Regions from separate parts of the Pantoea sp. X-Soil-OKNW-556 genome, predicted to be linked through region 1. Evidence: predicted binding sites of a transcription regulator. Region 1 holds the regulator's gene; the other holds the start of a gene.
What was found. The regulator CRP, encoded in region 1, controls carbon source genes, mostly activating them, when cyclic AMP is high. The targets are predictions, from matches to a motif close to ATGTGANNNNNNTCACAT.
Positions count from the first base shown of each region.

Region 2: a site for CRP is predicted at 4,369-4,386, ahead of idnD (L-idonate 5-dehydrogenase). Genes of this name have one in related genera too.

Region 1 covers NZ_AP035990.1:4,089,166-4,101,455, reverse strand. Annotated here, with positions in the region: gene AC6I8T_RS19160 (aminodeoxychorismate synthase component II) at 1-112, shown strand, start outside; gene argD (bifunctional acetylornithine/succinyldiaminopimelate transaminase) at 200-1,420, shown strand; gene AC6I8T_RS19150 (YccS/YhfK family putative transporter) at 1,422-3,497, opposite strand; gene crp (cAMP-activated global transcriptional regulator CRP) at 3,556-4,188, opposite strand; gene AC6I8T_RS19140 (OsmC family protein) at 4,491-4,895, shown strand; gene AC6I8T_RS19135 (phosphoribulokinase) at 4,943-5,812, opposite strand; gene AC6I8T_RS19130 (YheU family protein) at 5,874-6,092, opposite strand; gene AC6I8T_RS19125 (hydrolase) at 6,095-7,111, opposite strand; gene AC6I8T_RS19120 (LysE family translocator) at 7,173-7,775, shown strand; gene tauA (taurine ABC transporter substrate-binding protein) at 7,944-8,924, shown strand; gene tauB (taurine ABC transporter ATP-binding subunit) at 8,936-9,703, shown strand; gene tauC (taurine ABC transporter permease TauC) at 9,700-10,533, shown strand; gene tauD (taurine dioxygenase) at 10,530-11,369, shown strand; gene AC6I8T_RS19095 (ABC transporter ATP-binding protein) at 11,416-12,290, opposite strand, start outside.
Region 2 covers NZ_AP035990.1:3,904,872-3,917,161, reverse strand. Annotated here, with positions in the region: gene AC6I8T_RS18145 (LysR family transcriptional regulator) at 1-370, opposite strand, end outside; gene AC6I8T_RS18140 (M48 family metallopeptidase) at 443-943, opposite strand; gene rlmG (23S rRNA (guanine(1835)-N(2))-methyltransferase RlmG) at 1,025-2,143, shown strand; gene AC6I8T_RS18130 (NADPH-dependent 2,4-dienoyl-CoA reductase) at 2,144-4,147, opposite strand; gene idnD (L-idonate 5-dehydrogenase) at 4,447-5,478, shown strand; gene idnO (gluconate 5-dehydrogenase) at 5,488-6,252, shown strand; gene AC6I8T_RS18115 (gluconate:H+ symporter) at 6,323-7,642, shown strand; gene idnR (DNA-binding transcriptional regulator IdnR) at 7,671-8,690, shown strand; gene AC6I8T_RS18105 (purine nucleoside phosphorylase YfiH/LACC1 family protein) at 8,654-9,373, opposite strand; gene AC6I8T_RS18100 (5'-nucleotidase, lipoprotein e(P4) family) at 9,483-10,292, shown strand; gene AC6I8T_RS18095 (carbonic anhydrase) at 10,862-11,503, shown strand; gene AC6I8T_RS18090 (SulP family inorganic anion transporter) at 11,506-12,290, shown strand, end outside.

The sequences.
Region 1 (12,290 bases):
GATCATGGGATTCCGCCATAAAACGCTGCCACTCGAGGGGGTGCAATTTCACCCGGAAAGCATCCTCAGCGAGCAGGGCCATCAGCTTCTGGCGAATTTCCTGAAGACTTAAGTTGTGTTTGCCTTTGTGTGATTTTTTATGCATATTTTGTGATTATAATTTCACGTCAGCTCAACAAATAATCCGATGAGGTAGGCAATGGCAGCAGAAAAGCTAGCGGTAACCCGGGAAACGTTCGATAACGTTATTTTGCCTGTTTATGCACCAGCGCAGTTTGTGCCGGTAAAAGGCAAGGGCAGCCGAGTCTGGGATCAACAGGGCAAAGAATATATCGATTTCTCTGGCGGCATCGCGGTGACTGCGCTGGGCCACTGCCATCCGGCGCTGGTGGAAACACTGAAAACCCAGGGGGAAACCCTGTGGCACACCAGCAATGTGTTCACCAATGAACCGGCGTTGCGTCTGGCGAGTAAACTGATTGCCGCGACCTTTGCTGATCGCGTGTTCTTTGGTAACTCCGGTGCCGAAGCTAACGAAGCCGCGTTTAAGCTGGCGCGCTACTACGCCTGCAAAAAACACAGTCCGTTCAAAAGCAAAATCATCGCCTTCCATAACGCTTTCCACGGGCGCACGCTGTTTACCGTATCAGTGGGTGGTCAGCCGAAATACTCCGACGGCTTTGGCCCGAAACCGGCTGATATCGTGCATGTTCCCTTCAACGATCTGGCGGCGGTAAAAGCGGTGATCGACGATCACACCTGCGCCATCGTGGTCGAACCGATTCAGGGCGAAGGCGGTGTGATGCCTGCCACTCCTGAGTTTATGCAGGGCCTGCGTGCCTTGTGTGATGAGCACAACGCGCTGCTGGTGTTGGACGAAGTGCAGAGCGGCATGGGCCGTAGCGGCAAGCTGTTCGCTTACGAACACTACGGCATCACCCCGGATATCATCACCACCGCGAAAGCGCTGGGCGGCGGCTTCCCGGTAAGCGCGATGCTGACCACCAATGAAATCGCCTCGGTGATGGCTCCCGGCGTGCATGGCACCACTTACGGCGGCAACCCGCTGGCCTGTGCGATTGCCGAAACGGCGCTCGACATCATCAACACCCCTGACGTGCTGGACGGTGTTGAATCACGCCGTCAGCAGTTTGTGGAAGCCTTGAAAGCGTTGGATAGCAAATTTGACCTGTTCACGGATATTCGTGGCAAAGGTCTGTTGATCGGTGCGGCATTGAAGCCGCAGCATGCCAGCAAGGCGCGTGACATTCTGCATGCCGCTGCCGCCGAAGGTCTGATGATCCTGACTGCTGGCAATGATGTGATCCGTTTTGTACCGTCACTGGTGATTGAACCGACCGATATCGAAGAGGGTATGGCGCGGTTCGCAGTGGCTATCGAGAAGGTGCTGGCGGCGTAACTCAGTTTTTCACCCGTAGTCCGGTCAGCCAGCGGCCATGATGTGGTCGCTGGCTCCATGCCAGAGAAGAGATGGTGTGCATCACGTTCAGGTGTTGCAGAATGCGCTTCACATGCTGCTCGACAATCGTTACCGCCCCCTCATTGATGTTTTCCGGTGCTTCCAGAATATTGCTGTCGTTACCGGGGCCATCATGCTCCAGCCGCTGCTGACAGCGTTGCAGCGCGATCTCACAGGATTGCAGATACCTTTCCGCCAACTTAGGCGTCAGCATGGTATGTTCGCGTGCCAGGATAGTCATGGCGTTGATGTGTTCGACAATAAACTGACTGTGCGTCACCCAGAGCCGCATATCTTTCAGGTACTGCGAATTGAAGCCCGGCTCGGTCATCGCCTGATTCAGCGAGTTAAACATGGCGTTATGCGCCTGGTTGACCTTGATGCGCTGATACGCCAGTTTCTCCGGTGACTGCTCCGGTCCGAGCAATAATTGCATCGCTTCCTGGTCGGCTTCCAGCGCATCGTGCGCATTCTTACGCAGTAAGCCGCTCTGCCACTGCGGCCACAGCCAAATCATGCCGCCAAAGGCAATCAGACATCCCATTAGCGTATCCATCATGCGTGGCAGCAGGAACTGCGCGCCATTCAGTGACAGCAACTGGAGCGAATACACCGCCGTCACCGTAAAGCCAATCATTGACCAGCCGTAATATTTACGTGTCACCAGATAGCTGGCGAGGGTGATCGCCAGCATAAACAACAGGGTGATGGATTCCGGTACGTCAAAGCGTAACGAGGCGGCAGCAATCAACAGCCCGGCAAAGGTGCCGAGCGCTCGGTGTTGAATTCTTACCCGCGTGGCGCTGTAGCCATTCTGGCTGACGAACATGGTGGTCATCAGAATCCAGTAAGGTTTGGGGATGTTGAAGAACAGCGCCAGCGCGCTACCAAACATCAGCATCACGGCAAAACGTGCAGCGGTGCGTAAGGCGGGGGATTTCAGCGACAGATAGCTGCGCAGCGCCGGAAAAAACGGCAGACGCCGTTGGCGATCGGCCATCAGATCACGGGTATACAGCGGTTTCTGGGTGCGCAGCACGCGCGCAATGCGGCTGAAGTGATACAGGCAGAAATTCCCCACCGGATTGTCCGGGTGCTGGCGGGCAATTTTTTCCAGCGCACCCAGCTGCTTATCCATTTGAAACCGTTCCGGCAGTTGGTGATACAAAATGGCATCGGCCAGCAAGCGCAGACGGGCGGAGATGGTCTTGGCATTCCAGCGAATCACCGCTTCAGCATGGCTCTGCTCCACCAGCTTTTGCACTTCTTCCGGCTGATGCAGGCTGACGGAGATATGTTCCTGCAAATCGAGTGCCACCTGAAAGGCACGCGTCAGGCGTTTATGGCTGTTATCGCGGCTGGCCGACAGCATATGCATTTGCTGGTAGCAGGTGGTGATCAGATCTACCGCTTTTTGCTGGCGTGCCAGCAACGGCGGCAGCGCTTTCTCCGGGTCGGTCAGCTGCGTCAACAGGGTATATTTGGCATCGCAATAATCCGCCAGCTCACGGTACAGCAGGCTCAGCGACTCGCGCATCGGCTGCTCTTTCCACAGCCAAAACCAGAACCAGTTGAACAACCCATACCACAAGGTCCCGCCGATATAGAGCAGCGGAGGCACCCAGATCGGCATACGTCCCACCAGGCTCAGGGTAAAGATGGAGGCAATCAGCGTGGCGGGTAACAAGCGGCCATGCAACGGGCTGATCTCACCCGTCACGCCCACTAATAGTGGCAGCACCAGCAGAATCAGCGGCAGGGGGACGTGATAATCCGTCAGCCACTGGATCAGAAAGCTGCCGGTCGCAAACAGGGAACCGCCAATAATCAGGCGTTTAAAAAAGCGTTTATGGGGCGTATCAAGACCGGCGATGTTGCAACAGGCGGGCACTAAGGAGAACAGCAAGCCTTTTTGCAGGTCGCCAAACAGCCAGCCGAGGGCCACGGGCAGGCACAGCACCAGCGTTTGCCGCAGGGCATAGTTCACTTCGGGATGATAGATGATTCGACGCCACATCAGCTCATCGCAGACAAAAACGGCGTGATGCTGCCATCACGCCGTGGGTGAGAAGAAATTAGCGGGTGCCGTAAACGACGATGGTTTTACCATGTGCGGAGATCAGGTTTTGATCTTCCAGCATTTTCAGAATACGGCCAACTGTCTCGCGTGAGCATCCGACGATCTGACCAATTTCCTGACGGGTGATTTTGATCTGCATCCCGTCCGGGTGGGTCATGGCATCGGGCTGTTTGGCCAGATTGAGCAGCGTCTGCGCAATGCGACCGGTCACATCAAGGAAGGCAAGGTTGCCCACTTTTTCTGATGTCACCTGTAGGCGACGCGCCATCTGCGCCGAAAGACGCATTAAAATATCCGGGTTTACCTGAATCAGCTGACGGAATTTTTTGTAGGAAATTTCAGCCACTTCGCAGGCAGTTTTGGCTCGTACCCAGGCACTACGTTCCTGACCTTCTTCAAACAGGCCAAGCTCGCCGATGAAATCCCCCTGATTGAGGTAGGAGAGAATCATCTCTTTGCCTTCTTCATCCTTGATCAGCACCGCAACGGCACCTTTCACGATGTAGTAGAGCGTTTCCGCTTTCTCACCCTGATGAATCAGGGTGCTTTTGGATGGATATTTGTGAATATGGCAATGGGACAGGAACCATTCGAGTGTAGGGTCTGTTTGCGGTTTGCCGAGAACCATTCGCTATTATCCTCTGTTGTAATCGTGCCCAAAACACAGGGGGCAGTTTTCCCTGTCAGGCGGTGAAATCGTAGAGCGCTTCCTGTTAAGGAAAATTATTCGGGTGGACTCTTAAGCCAGGCTTCTGATTCTTCCCGCCTTCGTCTATTGCGACGAAAATATTTTCAGCTCTGTTTGTAGCACAGCTTTTGCTAGCTGTCTTCTGTTGTCTCGCTTCAGCAAAAGGGCGATTAGTCTGGATTGCTGTTTCTCAGGTGAAAGCGTACTCTGGCGGCAAATCAGCCTATTCAGGAGAAAGAATAATGCAGGCACGGGTTAAATGGGTGGAAGGGCTTACCTTTCTCGGAGAATCCTCATCAGGTCACCAGATATTAATGGATGGCAATTCGGGCGACAAAGCACCGAGCCCGATGGAGATGGTGCTGATGGCGGCAGGCGGTTGCAGCGCGATTGACGTCGTGTCGATCCTGCAAAAAGGGCGCAATGATGTGAAGGATTGTGAGGTCAAACTGACCTCGGAACGTCGTGAAGAAGCGCCACGCATTTTCACACATATCAACCTGCATTTTATTGTTACCGGCAAAGCGCTGGGCGATAAAGCAGTGGCGCGGGCGGTTGATCTGTCGGCTGAAAAATATTGCTCGGTAGCGATTATGCTGGGCAAAGGGGTAGAAATCACCCACAGCTACGAGGTTATTGAACTCTAGCCCGGTCGTAACGGCGCGATAAATCGCGCCGTTACGGTTATGTTTGATTATTCGATGCGTTTGCCTTCAATCAGTCGCTGCACCAGCGGCGTCATAATCAGCTCCATCGCCAGACCCATTTTGCCGCCGGGCACCACCAGGGTGTTCATATGCGAGATAAAGGAATCCTGAATCATCGCCAGCAGATAGGGGAAGGCAATACCTTCCAGACCACGGAAATGGATCACCACAAAGCTTTCATCAAGTGATGGAATTTCACGCGCAGCAAACGGGTTAGACGTATCGACGGTGGGTACGCGCTGGAAGTTGATATGGGTGCGTGAGAACTGCGGGGTGATGAAGTTGATGTAATCTTCCATCGAACGCACCACCGAATCCATCACCGCTTCGCGTGAATGGCCGCGCTCGCTGGTGTCGCGAATCAGCTTTTGAATCCACTCAAGGTTGACGATCGGTACCACACCTACCAATAAGTCGACGTGTTCAGCCACGTTGTGCTGCTGCGTCACCACCCCGCCGTGCAAGCCTTCATAAAACAACACATCGGTGTTTTCCGGCAGCGGCTGCCATGGGGTGAAGGTACCCGGCACCTGATTCCACGGCACGGCCTCGTCATAGGTATGCAGATATTTGCGCGACTGACCAAGACCGGTTTTACCGTATTGCTTAAAGGTTTGCTCCAGCAGGCCAAAATCGTTGGCCTCCGGGCCGAAATAGCTGATATGACGGCCAAGGTCGCGCGCTTTGCGGATCGCCATGTCCATCTCAGGGCGCGTGTAGCGATGAAAACTGTCACCTTCGACCTCTGCCGCATGCAGGTTCAACTGCTGGAATATTTTGCGGAAGGCAAGGCTGGTGGTGGTGGTTCCGGCGCCGCTGGAACCGGTAACGGCAATGATCGGATGCCTGGCTGACATAACAAAGCTCCCTGTGAAGTCCGGCGATGAGCATTGTTAGCACGAAAAGCCGGGATGTGCATTAGCCGCGAAATTCACCGCGTGCCATGATATTGACGGTTTCGTGCAGTTCTGACCACACCAGTACTGCGTCACCGCGTTCCAGCTGGCGACGCACATCAGCGACTTTTTGCGCCAGACTGCGCTCCTGTTCACCGTAGTCGGTGCCTTCGCGTAATACAAAGGCTTCGATCAGGTTTTCCAGCGTTTCAGCTTCAAGTTGTTGCCACGGAATAATCACGATCATACATCCAGGTAAGTTGATAACCACTGCGGCACGCGTTGTTCCAGCCACATTTGCGGTCGTAGCAGCGTACCGCCAACAAAGCCGACATGGCCGCCTTGCTGCGTCAGCTGATATTGAATCGAGGACGACAGTTGCTCCGGCTTCGGTATTACTGCGTCGGTCATAAAGGGATCGTCCTTAGCATGGATGATCAGCAGCGGTTTGCGTACCCCGGTCAGCAGCGGCATCGCGCTGGCACGATGATAATAATCGCCTGCGTCGACAAAACCGTGTGCTCTGGAGGTGACGGCATCGTCAAAGTCGCGCAGGCGGCGCAGGGCGCGCAGTTCGCGTAAATCGACCGGCAGGGTGCCAGGCCAGGCTTTCAACTTACGTTTAGCGTTCTTTTTCAGCTGCGTCAGCAGGTAGTGCTGATAAAAACGTGAGAAACCGTTCTCCAGCTTCTGGCTACAGGGTTCCAGCAGCAGGGGCGCAGAGATGGCGACTGCGGCATCCAGCGGCGCATCATGTCCCTCCAACCCGGTCAGACATGCCAGCATATTACCGCCCAGCGACACGCCGACGGCGGTGGTGGGGACATCGCCCCATTCCCGCTTTAACCAGCGCAGAAAGTAGCTGGCATCTTCGGTTTCGCCGGAATGGTAAATCCGGTGCAGGCGGTTCGGTTCACCGCTACACCCGCGAAAATGCATCACCACTGCCAGCCAACCGCGTGCCTGACATGCCTGCATCAACCCATGCGCATAGGGGCTGTGAAAGCTGCCCTCTAAACCATGAAACAGCACCATGCGTGGTTTGTGCGCGGCCTGAATAGGGTCTTCACTCCACGCAAGATCGACAAAATCGCCGTCCGGTAAATCGAGGCGTTGCCAGTGTGGGCGCAGAGTCACGCGCCGCCTGAGCAGACGCGGCAGCAGAGTTTGCAGATGCGGATTGCGAAAACCGCTGAGAGGAATGAAGTCCTCTTCGGGCGGGGAGTCAAAATTACTGTGGTAAACGCTTGTCTGATGCATATCTCGCTGATAGTTTCGATGGGTTTTTTGGCTTTCCTGGGTGAGGAGCACCCGAATCAACATGGAACTGAGTCTGTTTTTGTCAATGCTGGGCTTTCTCTGGGTCGCTGCGATCACGCCAGGGCCTAATAATATGTTACTTACCGCCTCCGCTGCCAACTTTGGCTTTCTGCGTTCTTTCCCGTTGTTAATCGGCATCATGATCGGTATGCAGGCGATGCTGCTGATGGTGGCCTTTGGCGTGGGTGGCCTTATCCTACTCTATCCTGCCTTACATCTGGTTCTGAAAATCGCCGGTAGCCTTTATCTGCTGTGGCTGGCATGGAAAATCGCCACGGCGGAGTATGAGCAACTGGATACGGATTCGGCCCCGCCGGTTCCAACGCCGTTCTGGCAGGGCGGGTTACTGCAACTGATTAATCCAAAGGCGTGGCTGATGGCGTTGGGGGCCGTAGCCAGCTTTAGCCTGGCGGGGGCCGCTTACCTGCACTCGGTGGTAGCAATTAGCGTCGGTATGGCGTTGGTGAATGTGGTTTCCGGGGTGATCTGGATGGGCTTCGGCTCACTGATTGGTCGTTTGCTGCGAAGCCCGCGTGCGTGGAAAATCTTTAACCTGGCGATGGGAATCCTGACCGCCGCCTGTGTGCTGTTGATTTGGCACTAAGTCAATCCGAGGCGCGTCTGACGCGCCTTTTTTGTATTTGCGTATTCTGCATAGTCTTGCCCGATGATTGCCTAAGAACCGATTTTCATTAGGGATAATTTTTAATTCCTTTATGAAACCATTACTGCTGGCGACACTGCACCCAACATAAAAATATTGGGGTGTACGATGATGGCAGTGAAGAAAACCATAACCACATTGGCAGCAGCGCTGGCGTTGCTGACCTTCCAGGTCGAGGCGGTTAACGTCACGGTGGCGTACCAGACTTCGGCGGAACCGGCCAAAGTGGCGCAGGCCGACAACACCTTCGCCAAACAGAGCGGCGCGACCGTTGACTGGCGTAAGTTTGATAGCGGAGCCAGCGTGTTGCGTGCGCTGGCGTCTGGCGATGTCCAGATTGGCAACATCGGCTCCAGCCCGCTGGCGGTAGCGGCCACTCAGCAACTGCCGATCGAGGCCTTCCTGTTGGCTTCGCAGCTCGGAAATTCCGAAGCGTTGGTGGTGAAGAAATCCATCAACAATCCCAAAGATCTCATCGGTAAACGGATTGCAGTCCCCTTTATCTCCACCACCCATTACAGCCTGCTGGCGGCGCTGAAACATTGGGGTATCAAACCCACGTACGTCCAACTGGTGAACCTGCAACCCCCCGCGATCATTGCCGCCTGGCAGCGTGGCGATATTGATGGTGCCTACGTCTGGGCACCGGCAGTTAACGAACTGGAGAAGGATGGCAAGGTGCTGACCGATTCCTCGCAGGTGGGCAAATGGGGCGCGCCGACGCTGGATGTCTGGGTGGTGCGTAAAGACTTTGCCCAGCAGCATCCAGAAATTGTCACCGCCTTTGCCCGCAGCGCCCTGGACGCGCAGAGAGCCTACATCGACAACCCACAACAGTGGCTGAAGCAGCCGGATAACCTCAGCAAGCTGTCACGTCTGAGCGGCGTGCCGGAAGCGCAGGTGCCGGGACTGGTGGAAGGCAACACCTATCTGACCGCGCAGCAGCAACTGGAGCAGCTCGGCAATCCGGTGAACAAGGCGATTGTCGATACCGCGCACTTCCTGAAAGAGCAGGGCAAGGTGCCGGACGCCGCCAGTGATTACAGCAGCTTCGTGACTACCCGCTTCGTTGCCCCCTTAGTGAAATAACCGGAGGTCCTATGCTCAGCATCACCCATCTTAATGCGCGTTACGCCGGACAACCTGCGTTGCAGGATATCAATCTGCAACTGGATCAGCGTGAACTGCTGGTGGTGCTGGGACCGTCAGGCTGTGGCAAAACCACGCTGCTGAATTTAATCGCCGGATTCCTGCCGCTGGAGTCAGGCAGCATCACGCTGGATGGCAAATCGGTTAACGGGCCGGGCGCTGAACGTGGCGTGGTGTTTCAGAACGAAGGGCTGCTGCCGTGGCGCAATGTGATCGACAACGTGGCCTTTGGTCTGCAACTGGCGGGGATGGCAAAAGCGGAGCGTTATAGCATCGCGCGTCGTCTGATTCGCAAAGTCGGGCTGGAGGGAGCGGAAAAGCGTTTTATCTGGCAGCTCTCTGGGGGGCAACGTCAGCGCGTGGGGATTGCGCGTGCGCTGGCGGCTGACCCTCAGCTGCTGCTGTTAGATGAACCCTTCGGCGCGCTTGATGCCTTTACCCGTGAACAGATGCAAACCCTGTTACTGACGCTGTGGCGCGATACCGGCAAGCAGATCCTGCTGATTACGCATGACATTGAGGAAGCGGTGTTCCTCGCCAGTGAGCTGGTGCTGCTGTCGCCAGGGCCAGGACGCGTGGTGGAGCGGCTGAAGCTCGATTTTGGTCAACGCTTCGCTGACGGGGAACCCTGCCGCAGCATCAAATCCGATCCGGCGTTTATTGCACGCCGCGAATACGTGCTGAATCAGGTGTTTGCCCAGCGGGAGGCGTTTGCATGAGCGCATTAATTGATGACAAAGCACGGGCGGCGCGCCGTCGCCGTGGCCTGCGTTGGCCGTTTTCCCGTCAATTGTCGCTCAGTTTGCTGAGCGTCGCGGTGCTGTTGCTGGTGTGGTGGGGCGTTACGGCATTGGGATTGATTGCGCCGCTGTTTCTGCCTGCGCCGCAGCAGGTGCTGAAAAAGCTGCTGTTGATTGCCAGCCCGCAGGGTTTTATGGATGCCACGCTCTGGCAGCATCTCGGTGCCAGCCTGACGCGTATGCTGGTGGCGCTGTTTTTTGCGGCGCTGATCGGCATTCCGGTTGGGATTGCGATGGGGCTGAGTCCGGCGATTCGTGGGCTGCTCGATCCGTTGATTGAACTCTACCGCCCGGTGCCGCCGCTGGCTTATCTGCCGTTGATGGTGATCTGGTTCGGCATTGGCGAAACCTCAAAAATCTTACTGATTTACCTGGCGATTTTCGCGCCTGTCACCTTGTCCACGTTGGCCGGGGTGAAAAATGCGCAGCAGGTCCGTATCCGTGCCGCACAGGCGCTGGGTGCCACGCGCTGGCAACTGTTGCGCTGGGTGATTCTGCCGGGGGCGTTGCCGGAAATCCTGACCGGGCTGCGTATCGGCCTCGGAGTGGGTTGGTCAACACTGGTCGCCGCCGAGTTAATTGCCGCCACGCGCGGCCTCGGTTTTATGGTGCAGTCAGCCGGGGAGTTTCTGGCGACGGATGTGGTGCTGGCGGGCATCCTGGTGATTGCGTTGATCGCGTTTAGTTTAGAACTGGGCCTGCGCGCTTTGCAGCGCCGCCTGACGCCGTGGAATGGAGAGCAGCAATGAACGAACGTGTGACTTTTAGCGCACTGGGGCCGAATATCGGTGCGCAAGTGAGCGATGTGGATCTCAGTCGCCCGCTGAGCGATGCGCAATTTGAACAGCTTTATCATGGCCTGTTGCGGCATCAGGTGTTGTTCCTGCGTAATCAGGTGATTACCCCGGAGCAGCAGCGTGCGCTGGCGATACGCTTCGGTGATTTACATATTCATCCCGTCTATCCCCATGCGCCGGGCGTGGAGGAAATCATCGTGCTGGATACCCATCAGGATAATCCGCCGGATAACGACAACTGGCACACTGATGTCACCTTTATCGAAACGCCCCCGGCGATTGCCATTCTGGCTTCTAAGCTGTTGCCGGAAAGGGGCGGTGATACGTTGTGGGCCAGCGGCATTGCGGCGTATGAGGCGTTATCGGAACCCTTTAAGACGTTGTTGGCCGGGTTGCGGGCCGAGCACGATTTTAAAAAGTCTTTTCAGGAGTTCAAATATCGCAAAACTGCCGAGGAACATCAGCGCTGGCAGCAGGCGGTGGCGAAACATCCGCCGGTGACGCATCCGGTGATCCGTACTCACCCGGTTAGCGGGCGTAAGGCGTTATTCGTCAATGAAGGATTTACCACGCGGCTGATTGGGTTGAGTGAGAAGGAGAGCGATGCCCTGCTGGGCTTCCTGTTCGCCCATATTACGAAGCCGGAGTTTCAGGTGCGCTGGCGTTGGCAGGAGAATGATGTGGCGATTTGGGATAACCGTGTGACGCAGCATTACGCTAATGCGGATTATTATCCGGCGCGGCGGGTGATGCAGCGCGCGACGGTTTTAGGCGATGTTCCGGTGTAACACGTCCGTATCGGCGCGATAAATCGCGCCGATACGGAATGGGCTGTTATGGTGCGGCCAGCATTTGCTCCAGCTGCTCTTGCGCATCCAGCCACGCCATTTCCACCTCTTCCAACGCCGATTTACTCTCTGCCTGGCGCTGAAGCGCAGCGGTCAGATCCGCTTTGCGGCTCTGATCATAAATTGCGCTGTCTGACAGCAGCAGCTCAGCTTCACTCAACTGGCTCTGCCACTTGGCCATCTGCTTTTCGAGTTTCTCAATCTCTTTACGCAGCGGCTGAGTCTGGGCGCGCAGTTCGGCGTCACGGCGCTTCTGATCTTTACGAGCCTGGGCGCTGTTGCCGCTATCCTGCCTGGGAGCGGCATCCTGTTGCGCCTGCTGTTTTTGCAGGTCGCTCAGCCACTGCTGGTAATCTTCCAGGTCACCTTCGAAGATATCCACTTTACGATCGTGTACCAGATAGAGGTCGTCAGTGGTGGCGCGCAGCAGATGGCGGTCATGCGACACCACCACCAGGGCGCCTTCAAAATCAATCAGCGCTTCGGTCAGAGCCTGACGCATATCGAGATCGAGGTGGTTGGTCGGTTCGTCGAGCAACAACAGGTTGGGACGCTGCCAGACGATCAACGCCAGTACCAGACGGGCTTTCTCACCACCGGAGAAGCGTTCGGTCACTTCACTGACTTTATCACCCTGGAAGCCAAAACCACCCAGATAATCACGTAGTTGCTGCTCCAGCGTTTTCGGCGCGATACGTGCCAGATGCTGCAATGGTGACTCATCGGCACGTAAAAATTCCAACTGGTGCTGCGCGAAGTAACCCAGTTTGATGCCTTTCGCCAGACCAATTTCGCCATCGATGGGGGATAGCTCACCGGCCAGCAGTTTGATCAGCGTCGATTTACCCGCGCCATTCCGCC
Region 2 (12,290 bases), 180 kb from region 1:
GTCGCATCCGCACCCCCGGATAGCGCGCGCGGAACTCACAAATCAGATCGGCCAGAAAATATTGGTAAGCGGAACTGAAGGTGCCAAACGAGGCGAGACCATCCTTGAGCTGGCGCACCGACTGCACCGCTTCGTAGCCGCGTTGTGCCGCCTGGGTGGTGGCGCGGGCATGGGGTTCGAGACGTAGTCCGGCTTCGGTCAGGATCAGACGACGGTTGGTGCGAATAAACAGATGGGTGCCCATCTCGCTTTCCAGTCGCAGAATCTGGTCGGACAACGACGGCTGCGAGATATGTAACGCCTCAGCCGCTTTCGAGATGGTGCCAAAATCGATAGCGGCAAGAAAATAGTTCAGCTGCTGAAGTGTCATTGCGCCAACCCATTAAGTGAGGGAAATCAGACGCCTCTGAGCATATGCGCTACCACAGGAAAAGCAAACCGGTCAGGCGGCGTTGCCGCGTAGCGCCTGGTCGGTCATCCACAGCCGCGCATCGAACTCCAGTTGATGGTAATCCGGCTCCATATGACAGCAGAGTTGATAGAAGGCTTTGTTGTGATCTTTCTCTTTCAGGTGCGCCAGTTCATGCACCACGATCATGCGCAGGAAGGGTTCCGGTGCGAGGCGGAAAAAGGTGGAGATGCGGATTTCCGCTTTGGCTTTCAGGTTGCCGCCCTGCACGCGGGAAATGGCGGTATGCAGGCCAAGGGCGTGCTTCATCACCTTGATTTTATTATCCCAGATAACTTTGCTCACCGGCGGCGCGCTGCGCATATAACGGCTTTTCAGGCTTTGCGTGTAGTCGTACAGCGCTTTGTCGCTCACCACATCGTGGGTATCCGGGTAGCGCTGCTGGAGAAAAGCCCCCAGACGTTGGTGGTCAATCAGCGTCTGGACCTGGGTGAGGATATGTTCAGGGTAGCCCTGGAGGTAGATTAATGACATTGGGATTCCCGGCGAAAGACAGTATACTGCGCCCCCTTTTTAGGGCGAAAATCGCGCAAAGTGTACCACGCCGGAGATTCCATGAGCCAACTTGAACTGACTGAACGCACCCTGACGTTGCACCGCTTTCCACCGATGCGTGAAGAAAGCCCGTTGCAGGCGTGGGATGCGGCAGATGAATATCTGTTGCAGCAGGCGCTGCCGGATGGCCCGGTGCTGGTGTTTAACGACAGCTTTGGCGCGCTGACCTGCGGATTAAATCCGCGCCAGGTCTGGCACGTCAGTGATTCCTGGCTCAGTCAGCAGGCGGCACGCCAGAATCTGCATCTTAACCAGCAGGATGAAGATCAGGTAACGTTCCTCGACAGCCTGGCGGCATTACCGTCGGCCCCGGCGGCGGTATTGATCAAAATTCCTAAGACGCTGGCGCTGCTGGAACATCAGCTGCGTGCGTTGCGCGATGTGGTCACCCCGGACACCCTGATTCTGGCGGCGGCAAAAGCCAAAGATATCCATAGCTCCACGCTGCAACTGTTTGAACGTATTCTCGGCGAGAGCAAAACCTCGCTGGCGTGGAAAAAAGCGCGTCTGATTTACAGCCGCTACACCGCGCCCAAGCTGCCTGACCTGGCGCAAACCACTGTCTGGCCGCTTGACGGCACCGATTATCAGATCCACAACCATGCCAACGTGTTCTCCCGCAGTTCGCTGGATATTGGCGCGCGCTTTTTTATGCAACATCTGCCGCATGATATCGAAGGGGAGATTGTCGATCTTGGCTGTGGCAATGGGGTGATTGGCCTGATGGCGCTGGAGCAGAATCCCCAGGCGGAGGTGCTGTTCTTTGACGAATCGTACATGGCGGTGGCATCCAGTCGTCTGAACGTTGAAGTGAACCGACCGCAGGATGTGAATCGCAGCCAGTTCCGCGTCAATAACGTGTTGAGCGGCTTCCCGTCCGATCGTCTGCACGCGGTGCTCTGCAACCCGCCGTTCCATCAGCAGCATGCGGTGACTGACCACCTGGCGTGGCAGATGCTGCGTGATGCCAAACGATGTCTGCAATATGGCGGCGAGTTGCGCATCGTTGGCAACCGCCACCTCGATTATCACCACAAAATGAAGAAGCTGTTTGGCAACTGCACGCTGGTGGCGTCGAATGCCAAGTTTGTGGTGCTGCGTTCGGTCAAACTGCGTTAATCACAGGCTGAGCGCCAGCTCGGTGGCTTGTGCGATGGCGCGGCGGGCATCCAGCTCCTGCGCCACATCGGCCCCGCCAATCAGCCTGACCTTTTTGCCGCGCGCAGTGAGCTGATCTGCCAGCACCCGCAGCGGTTCCTGACCGGCACAAATCACCACGTTATCCACCGCCAGCACCTGGGTTTGGTCCTGATGACGCAGGTGCAGACCCTGGTCGTCAATCTTCAGATACTCCACATCGCCCCACATGGTGACGCCGTGGGCCTGCAAACTGGCGCGATGAATCCAGCCGGTGGTGCGCGCCAGCCCGGCACCCGGTTTGCCAGATTTACGTTGCAGCAACCAGATCTGCCGATCAGCGGGCAGCGGCTGGGGGGGAATCAATCCGCCACGAGCCGCCAGTGCGCGGTCAACGCCCCAGCTTTGGTAGAAATCTTCGTGATGACCTGCCTGATGCAGCAGATATTCTGCGGTATCAAAACCGATGCCTCCCGCGCCAATAATGGCCACCCGCTTGCCGACCGGTTTTTTATCCCGCAATACGTCGAGATAGCTGAGTACGCACGGATGATCGATGCCGGGTAACGTCAGTTGGCGCGGCGCAATGCCGGTGGCGACGATCACTTCATCGGCGTCCTCCAGTTGGTCGGCGCTGACGCGGCACTGGGTATGAATCTCCACGCCAGCGGCCTGGAGTTGGTGGCGGAAATAACGCAGCGTTTCGCTGAACTCCTCTTTGCCGGGGATCTGACGGGCGATATTAAACTGCCCGCCAATCTGCGCCTCGGCTTCATATAGCGTCACCTGATGCCCGCGCTGTGCCGCCTGCAAGGCAAATGCCATACCCGCCGGTCCTGCGCCCACCACCGCCAGCCGTTTGGGTTGAGTGGCAGCAGTCACCGGCATCAGCGTTTCATGACAGGCGCGGGGATTGACCAGACAGGAGGTCACTTTGCCGACAAAAATCTGGTCGAGGCAGGCCTGATTACAGGCGATACAGGTATTGATCGCTGCGTCATCACCCGTCTGGGCTTTGCTGACAAAGGCGGCATCGGCGAGAAACGGGCGCGCCATCGACACCATATCCGCAATGCCGTCACGTAACAGCTCGGCAGCCACCGCCGGATGGTTGATGCGGTTGGTGGCAATCACCGGCACGGAAACGCGCTCGCGCAGGTGTTTGGTCACCCAGGCAAAACCGGCGCGTGGCACGCAGGTGGCGATGGTTGGAATACGCGCCTCGTGCCAACCGATGCCGCTGTTAAACAACGTGACGCCGCACTGCTCCAGTTTTTCCGCCAGATCCAGCGTTTCATGCAGCGTGCTGCCGTTGTGCACCAGATCCAGCATTGAGATGCGAAAGATAATAATGAAATCGTTACCGACCGCCTCGCGTACTGCACGCGTCACCGCCAGCGCGAAACGTTGACGGCGTGACACATCGCCACCCCAGTCGTCGTCCCGCTGGTTGGTGTGCGCTACCAGAAACTGGTTTATCAGGTAACCCTCTGAACCCATGATTTCGACGCCATCGTAACCGGCCTGCTGAGCGAGGCGGGCGCATTGGGCGAAGTCGGCGATGGTTTGCCGAATATCAGCGTCGCTCAATGCCTGGGGCATAAACGGATTGATCGGTGCTTGCAACGGTGAGGGGGCGACCAGATTGCGCTGATAACTGTAGCGTCCGGCGTGCAGGATTTGCAGGGCGATTTTGCCGCCCCCGGCATGTACCGCATCGGTGATGGTGCGATGCCAGCCGCACTGACTTTCCTGATTAAGAATGGCCCCACCCTGGGCGACCACTCCTTGCGGATTGGGCGCGATACCGCCGGTAACAATCAATGCCACCCCTTCACGCGCGCGCTCTGCATAGAAGGCAGCGAGCCGGGATGCGCCATCGGCATGTTCTTCCAGGCCGGTGTGCATGGAACCCATCAGAAAGCGGTTTTTGAGTTGGGTAAAGCCTAAATCCAGCGGAACAAACAACTCAGGATGCGGAGTCATAATCACTCATAAATTAAGTGGTCGGATGAGTTAACTTTAGCGTCAATTAATTGGGAAGGAAGTGCAATGCATCCAGCTTGTGAGAAGTGTCAAAAAAGCGCGATAAATCGCACCGCTACACCAGGGGTCCACGCGCAATTTATTGCGCGATCTTGCCTCCGACGCTGAATCAGCTTGCCCGTATCACGTTATGCGTAACAGCTTTTCCGTAACATGGTTTTGAGTGATCTTCATCACAGTTTTAACCCCTGTAACCCGGTTTTATGACCCCCATTGCAACACCACTGAATGGGGAAGTTATGAAAATCGAAACGCAATCCTGCGTGATCACCGGAAAACAACAAGTCAGCGTGGCGCAGCAGCAGGTGGAGTGGAACGGCAAAGGCACGCTGGTACGCATTACGCGCGGGGGTATTTGCGGCTCCGACCTGCATTATTATCAGGAAGGTAAAGTCGGTAGCTATGAAGTCAAGATGCCGATGATCCTCGGCCATGAAGTGATTGGTTTTGTGGTGGAAAGTGATGATCCACGCCTGAAGCCGGAACAAAAAGTGGCGGTTAACCCGTCCAAACCTTGCGGTGAATGCAAATATTGCCGCCGTGAGCAGGAAAACCAGTGCGTTTCGATGCGCTTCTTCGGCAGCGCCATGTATGTGCCGCATGTCGATGGCGGGTTTACCCAGTACAAAGTGGTGGACAGCGCGCAGTGCATCCCTTTCCCACAGGACGCAGACGAAAGCGTGATGGTGTTTGCCGAGCCGCTGGCGGTGTGCATCCATGCCACCCACCAGGCAGGCGATCTTACCGGTAAGCATGTGTTTATCTCCGGCGTTGGCCCGATTGGCTGCCTGATCGCCGCAGCGGCCAAAGCGCGTGGTGCGGCATCGATTGTCTGTAGCGATATCAGCGAACGTTCACTGGCGATGGCCCAGCAAATGGGGGCCACTGACGTGATTCATGCCGCCAACGGCGACTTCACCCCTTACCTGGCAGACAAAGGCTACTTTGACGTGTCTTTCGAAGCCTCTGGTCACCCTTCTTCGTTGCAACGCTGCCTCGACGTGACCTGCGCCAAAGGTACTCTCGTGCAGGTGGGTATGGGCGGAGCAATTCCCTCGTTCCCGATTATGCAATTGATTGCTAAAGAGATTAACCTGGTCGGTTCCTTCCGCTTTACCCATGAATTCAATACCGCTGTCGAGTGGCTGGCACAGGGCGTGGTCAAGCCGCTGCCGTTGTTCAGCGGAGCATATGGCTGGCAGGACATTGATGCGGCGTTGCAGTTTGCGGGCGACAAAACCCGGGCGGCAAAAGTCCAGTTAACATTTTAAGGAGATACGATGAGTCAGCTATTTTCCCTCGAAGGTAAACGCGTACTGATCACCGGTTCGGCGCGCGGAATTGGTTTCCTGCTGGCACGCGGTCTGGCGGAAGCGGGTGCAGAAGTGATCGTCAACGCCACCACCCCAGCCGGGGCCGAGCAGGCGGCAGCGAAACTGCGTGACCTTGGCTTGCGTGCTCAGTCGAAAGCCTTTGATGTTACACAATCGGCGCAGGTGCAGCAGGCGGTAGACGAGATTGAAGCCGAGTGGGGCGCCATTGATGTGCTGGTGAACAACGCGGGTATTCAGCGTCGCCGTCCGTTCCTCGAATTCCCTGAGCAGGACTGGAATGACGTGATTGCCGTGAACCAGACCGCGGTATTCCTGGTGTCACAAACGGTGGCGAAGAAGATGGTGGGACGTCAGCAAGGCAAAATCATCAATATCGGTTCGATGCAGAGCGAATTGGGCCGCGACACCATCACGCCGTATGCCGCTTCCAAGGGGGCCGTCACCATGCTGACACGCGGTATGTGCGTTGAGCTGGCGCGTCACAATATCCAGGTCAACGCCATTGCACCGGGCTACTTTGTTACCGAGATGACCCAGGCACTGGCTGACGATCCGGCTTTCACCGGTTGGCTCACCAAACGTACCCCAGCGGCGCGTTGGGGCAAACCTGAGGAGCTGATTGGTGCAGCGGTGTTCCTCTCCTCAAAAGCCTCCGATTTCGTCAATGGTCACTTGCTATTCGTCGATGGCGGTATGCGCGTGGCGGTGTGATGTGACTGGCGCATTCACCAGGGTGCGCCTAAACCTTAATCACCTCTTGTTTCTCTATGGATAATAAAAAATGCCAATAACCATAATCGTTCTGGGCGTGGTTCTCCTGCTGGTTTTAATGATTGTTTTCAAGGTCAACGGCTTTATCGCTCTGGTGTTTGTCTCCGCTGTGGTGGGGATTGCCGAAGGGATGACGCCGCTGAATGTCATGGCGTCGATCCAGAAAGGTATCGGCTCAACGCTGGGCGGGCTGGCGATGATCCTCGGCTTCGGTGCCATGCTTGGGCGGCTGGTGTCGGACACCGGGGCCGCGCAACGGGTCGCGACCACGTTGATTGCCGCCTTCGGGAAGGAGCGACTGCAATGGGCGCTGGTGGTCACCGGGCTGATTGTTGGTCTGGCGATGTTCTATGAAGTGGGCTTTGTGCTGCTGCTGCCGCTGGTGTTCACCATCGTTGCCGCTGCCGGGTTGCCGTTGTTGTATGTCGGTGTGCCGATGGTGGCTGCGCTGTCCGTTACGCACTGCTTCCTGCCGCCGCATCCTGGTCCAACGGCCATCGCCACTATTTTCGGCGCGAACCTCGGCACCACGCTGTTGTACGGCATGATCATCACCATCCCGACGGTCATTGTCGCCGGTCCAATCTTCTCGAAGTTCCTCAAAAGCTTTGAAAAGTCACCGCCGGAAGGGCTGTATAACCCGAAAATCTTCACGGAAGAGGAGATGCCGGGCTTCGGAATCAGTATCTTCGCCGCCGTGATCCCGGTGGTGCTGATGGCGGTCGCTGCGGTGTTTGAATTAACCACGCCGAAAGAGAATCCGCTGCGTCAGTTCTTTGAATTTATCGGCAACCCGGCAGTGGCACTGTTTATCGCCGTGGTCATTGCAGTCTTCACCCTTGGCCTGCGCAATGGGCGCAAGATGGAGCAGGTGATGGATATGTGTGGCGAGTCGATCGCTGCCATCGCCATGATCATCTTTATCATTGCCGGTGGCGGTGCCTTCAAGCAGGTGCTGGTGGATAGCGGCGTGGGTAACTACATCGCCGATATGATGAAAGGCTCCTCGCTGTCTCCGCTGCTGATGTGCTGGACGGTGGCCGCGATGCTGCGTGTCGCGCTCGGTTCTGCCACGGTTGCGGCGATCACCACCGCGGGTATCGTGACGCCAATCATTGCGGCGACTCATGCCGATCCGGCGTTGATGGTGCTGGCGGTCGGATCCGGTAGCGTGATCGCCTCGCACGTTAACGATCCGGGCTTCTGGCTGTTCAAAGGGTATTTCAACCTCAGCGTGGTTGAGACGTTGAAAACCTGGACGGTGATGGAAACGCTGATCTCGATCCTGGGTCTGGCGGGCGTGTTAATCCTTAACGCGTTGATCCACTAAATAATATGGCTGCACAGGGAGGTGAGCTATGACAACAACGTTGCAGGATATTGCCGAGCGGGCGGGCGTTACCCGGATGACCGTCAGCCGTTATCTGCGCACACCGGATAAGGTCGCAGCACAAACCGGCGAGCGTATCGCACGCGCAATGGCTGAGCTTAATTACGATCCCCAACGCCCGGTAGCGATGCCGGGTCATGCACCGGGACGTACCTTGGGGGTGTTGATCCCATCGTTTAAAAATCAGATCTTTGCCGATCTGCTGAGTGGCATCGAACAGGCCACTCGCGCCAGTCACTGTCAAACGCTGATCGCCAACTACAACTATGATCCCCGTAGCGAGGAGGAGCAGGTACGTAACCTGCTTTCCTGGAATATTGACGGCATTATCCTGAGCGATAAGCACCATACGCACCGTACCGTGAAATATCTGCGTGCGGCTAACATCCCGATTGTTGAGGTGATGGATACCCAGGGGCCGTGTCTGGATATGCAGGTGGGTTACAACAACTTCGATGCGGGCTACGACATGACGCGCACGTTGCTTGAACAGGGGCGGCGCTGCATTGTCTATCTCGGCTCGCTGGACGATCGGCGTGATGAGTGTCGGTTTCAGGGCTTTCGTAAAGCCATGCAGGAGCAGAAGTTACGGGCGGCACGTATCAACCCTCGCGCCATGTCATCCCAGCGTCTGGGAGCCACCATGCTGGAACAGGCATTGCGGCTGCACCCTGAACTGGATGCGATTTTCTGCACCAATGACGATTTGTCCCTCGGCGCTTTGTCGTGGTGCCAGCGTCAGGGGATTGCGGTGCCGGATAAGATCGCCATCAGTGGTTTTCACGGCCTGGAGAGCAGCCGTGAAATGTATCCCAGCCTCGCCAGCGTGGTCACGCCACGCTATGAGATTGGCTACCAGGCGGCAGAGCTGCTGCTGAAGAAGATCGCCGATCCGGCGTTCACGGTGGACAGCGTTGATCTTAACTACCAGATTTTTATCGGTGAAACCCTTCAGTCACGGCAGCGGATCCACGAAAAACGTGACTGATAACCGCTGGCGAAATGGGTGTTGTAGCGGTAGCTGGACCCGCTCTCGGCCATACAATAGGTACACATCTCCACCACCTCAATCTGCGCAGCCGGGATACCGCGTTGTTGCAGTAAGCCCCGCGCCAGATGCGGCAAGTCAAACCAGATCCCGTGCTGTTGTGGTTGTGCCTGGGGACGGATAGCACGCAGATTTTTCGGTTGGGTTTCGGACCAGCTCAGGGAGGGCAAACCCGGTTGTGCCTGCATTTCATCCACTAAATTTCTACCCAGTTCGTAGCAGCACGGCCCAATCGCCGGGCCGATGGCGACATGCAGCGTGTTCGTTTGCGCGCCCAACGTGAGTAGACGATCGATGGTGCTGTTCAACACGCCGGACAGCGTGCCTTTCAGGCCAGCATGCACCGCCGCCACCTGGCGACTATGGGTATCGGCAAACAGTACCGGCAAACAATCGGCGGTGTACACCGCCACCGGTCGCGATCCCTCGCCAATCACCGCGTCAGATTCGCAGCTTTTGGGCGGTAGGTTATCGGTCGCCATCACCACGGTCGCGCTATGGCGCTGGTGTCCGTAGGCCGCGTCGTCAGGAGCTGCAACGCCCGCAGGCTGAAAGGCGTACTCCAGCCAGCTCAGCGCATCCAGCAAGGATGAACGTGGAACCTGGAGTGGGTGGTGAGCCATAAGTATCTCCTTTATCTTGCCGATCGCTTTGTACTGCCAACCGCGTTGGTTAACTGCTACATTTTTAACGCTTTACCTAAACTGACCGCAATCGCTTAAGGATGAAATGATGAAAAAAACCACCTGGCTGGCCGCCTCCGGCCTGATGGCATTGGTGCTGACAGGCTGCGCGCAGCCAAACAAACAGCAGGCACAGATGCAGCTTGCCCAGCAATCGGTGCTGGCCGTCAACTGGTTCCAGCAGTCGGGCGAATATCAGGCGCTGAGCTGGCAGGCATTCAATACTGCGCGTATGGCGTTTGATCAGGCCCCTTCGCTGGCGGGTAAGCCGAAAGCGGTGATTGTTGATCTTGACGAAACGATGATTGATAACAGCGCCTACAGCGCGTGGCAGGCGAAGAATGGTCAGCCATTCAGCGGAAAAACCTGGTCTGCCTGGACCCAGGCGCGCCAGGCAACGGCGGTACCGGGAGCGGTCGATTTCGCTAACTACGTGAACAGTCACGGCGGCATCATGTTTTACGTCTCCAACCGTGACCAGAAAGATTACGCCGCGACGGTGGATAACCTGAAGAAACTCGGTTTTACCGGGGTGAGTGAAAAAACGGTGCGACTCAGTACCGGCAGTTCCAACAAACAGGCGCGTTTTGATGCCATCAAAGCGGAAGGCTATAACGTGGTGCTGTACGCCGGGGATAACCTGAATGATTTTGGTGGGGCGACATGGCATCAGGGCAACGCGCAGCGTCAGGCGTTCGTGAGCAGCAACCATCAGCGTTTTGGCACCCAGTTTATCGTCCTGCCTAATCCACTTTATGGTGACTGGGAGAGCGGGATGGCGGAAAACTACAACAAGTTGACGCCAGAACAGCAGTTGCAGGTACGTGAAGCGCGTCTCAAAGCGTGGAACGGTAAATAATTCGTCAGGCAAAAAAGCGCCTGTGATGCGGGCGCTTTTTTATCCGCTTTAGGTCCAGCAATATTTACTTTTCATTGCAACTATTACTCCACTCATTATTTTCCTGATCTCTTGCCACCACAATCGGTCGATAATGGCGTGTTATTCTGCAATAAAGATTATTTTATGGTGAAATCGTCTAATCATAAATTTTATAATTAAGATATTTCCTGGTAAAAATGGTCTGTCTGGTATGGAAGATCGAAAGTCCTGATCAAAGTACGTGTATTTTTTTGTCATTGCATTAAAAACTCACCATTGAAATTAATAAATAACTTTATGATTTTAATGCGTATCATTCGGCGTAACATTGCGGCCATCTCTTGCATAACCTTACATTTCTCTGACGTAAACTGAATCTCAATTTACATTGAGAGGCATTTTGTCGCACGTAGAAATATTCCTGGTGCATAACTACTCTTAAGTGTCTATAACCATTTTCTGTGAGGGATCTTCAGTTTTTCCCCTGAATCAGGTCTTATTCACGGCGTTATTCGCCTGGATGCGATATTCCCGGACATTAAGAGAAGATAATTGTGACGACACTCAAACCCTTATTAGCGAAAAATCGCAGTTGGGCATTACAGCGCCGCCAGCGTAATCCGCACTATTTCGAAAAATATCTTCATCAGCAGAAACCCCATTCCTTGTGGATTGGCTGCTCCGATAGCCGTGTTCCGGCGGAAGTGTTGACTGGCGCACATCCCGGCGAGCTTTTTGTCCATCGCAATATCGCCAATATGGTGGTGCCTGATGACGACAACTTAATGAGCGTATTGCAGTACGCCATTTTCTATCTCGGCGTACAACGCATTGTGTTGTGCGGCCACTACGGCTGTGGCGGGGTGCAGGCCGCGCTGGGACTGCCGGAAAGCACGCTGGCTAAAGAGGATTCGGCGCTGGCGCGCCGCATTGCAGCTCTGCGCCGTGACCTGGCGCAGGGACTGGCGGCGTATCGTGCTGCCGATGCGCACGAAGAGGAGAGCGACAAACTTAACCGTCTGGTGGAGGCCAACGTGCTGGCCCAATTTGCTCAACTGACTGGCAGCGAACCGGTGCGTTCGGCATGGCAGGCCGGTCAGACGCTGGACGTGTTTGGTTGCGTGTATGACCTGCAATCAGGACATCTCAAAGAGTTAATTCAGCAATCTACAGAGGAATCGATACCATGAATCTGCATACCTTGCGCCAGGATATCCCGGCCGGTCTGGTGGTTTTTCTGGTGGCGCTGCCACTCTGTCTCGGTATTGCCCAGGCCAGTGGCCTGCCGCCGTTTGCCGGTCTGCTCACCGGGGTGATTGGGGGGTTGCTGGTCACTGCGTTAAGCCCGTCGCGCTTCGCCGTGAGCGGCCCGGCCGCCGGGTTAGTCACCATTGTGGTGGCGTCAATCGAGACGCTGGGCAGTTTCTCCGCCTTTCTCACCGCATTGATTCTTGCCGGTTTGTTGCAGTGCCTGTTTGGTTTGTTGCGTGCCGGACGTTTTATCGCGCTGGTGCCGGGTAGCGTTATCAAAGGAATGCTGGCCGCGATTGGTATTTTGCTGATTATCCAGCAGATTCCGGTGGCGCTGGGGGCCGCAGGCGATGCGGAGCTGGTGTCGCTGGTCAATGGCGAGTTTGCCTTCTCCACCTCGGCAATGCTGGTGGCGGGCGTTGGCCTGGTGATCCTTTGGTTGTGGACCACGCCTGTCGTCAAGTCGATCAAAGCGTTGAGCTGGATACCGGGGCCGTTGGTGGCGGTACTGGTCGGCTGTCTGGCGACGCTCTTCGGTTTGGCTGGCCTGCCGCGTATTGCCCTGCCGGAGTTTGACAGCATGGCTCAGCTTGCTGCTGAGTTGGAAACCCCGGACTGGCTGGCATGGCGTAATCCGTCGGTGTGGGTGGTGGCGGTGACGCTGGCGCTGGTTGCCAGCCTGGAAACATTGCTCAGTCAGGAGGCGCTGAAAAAGCTGCGTCCACA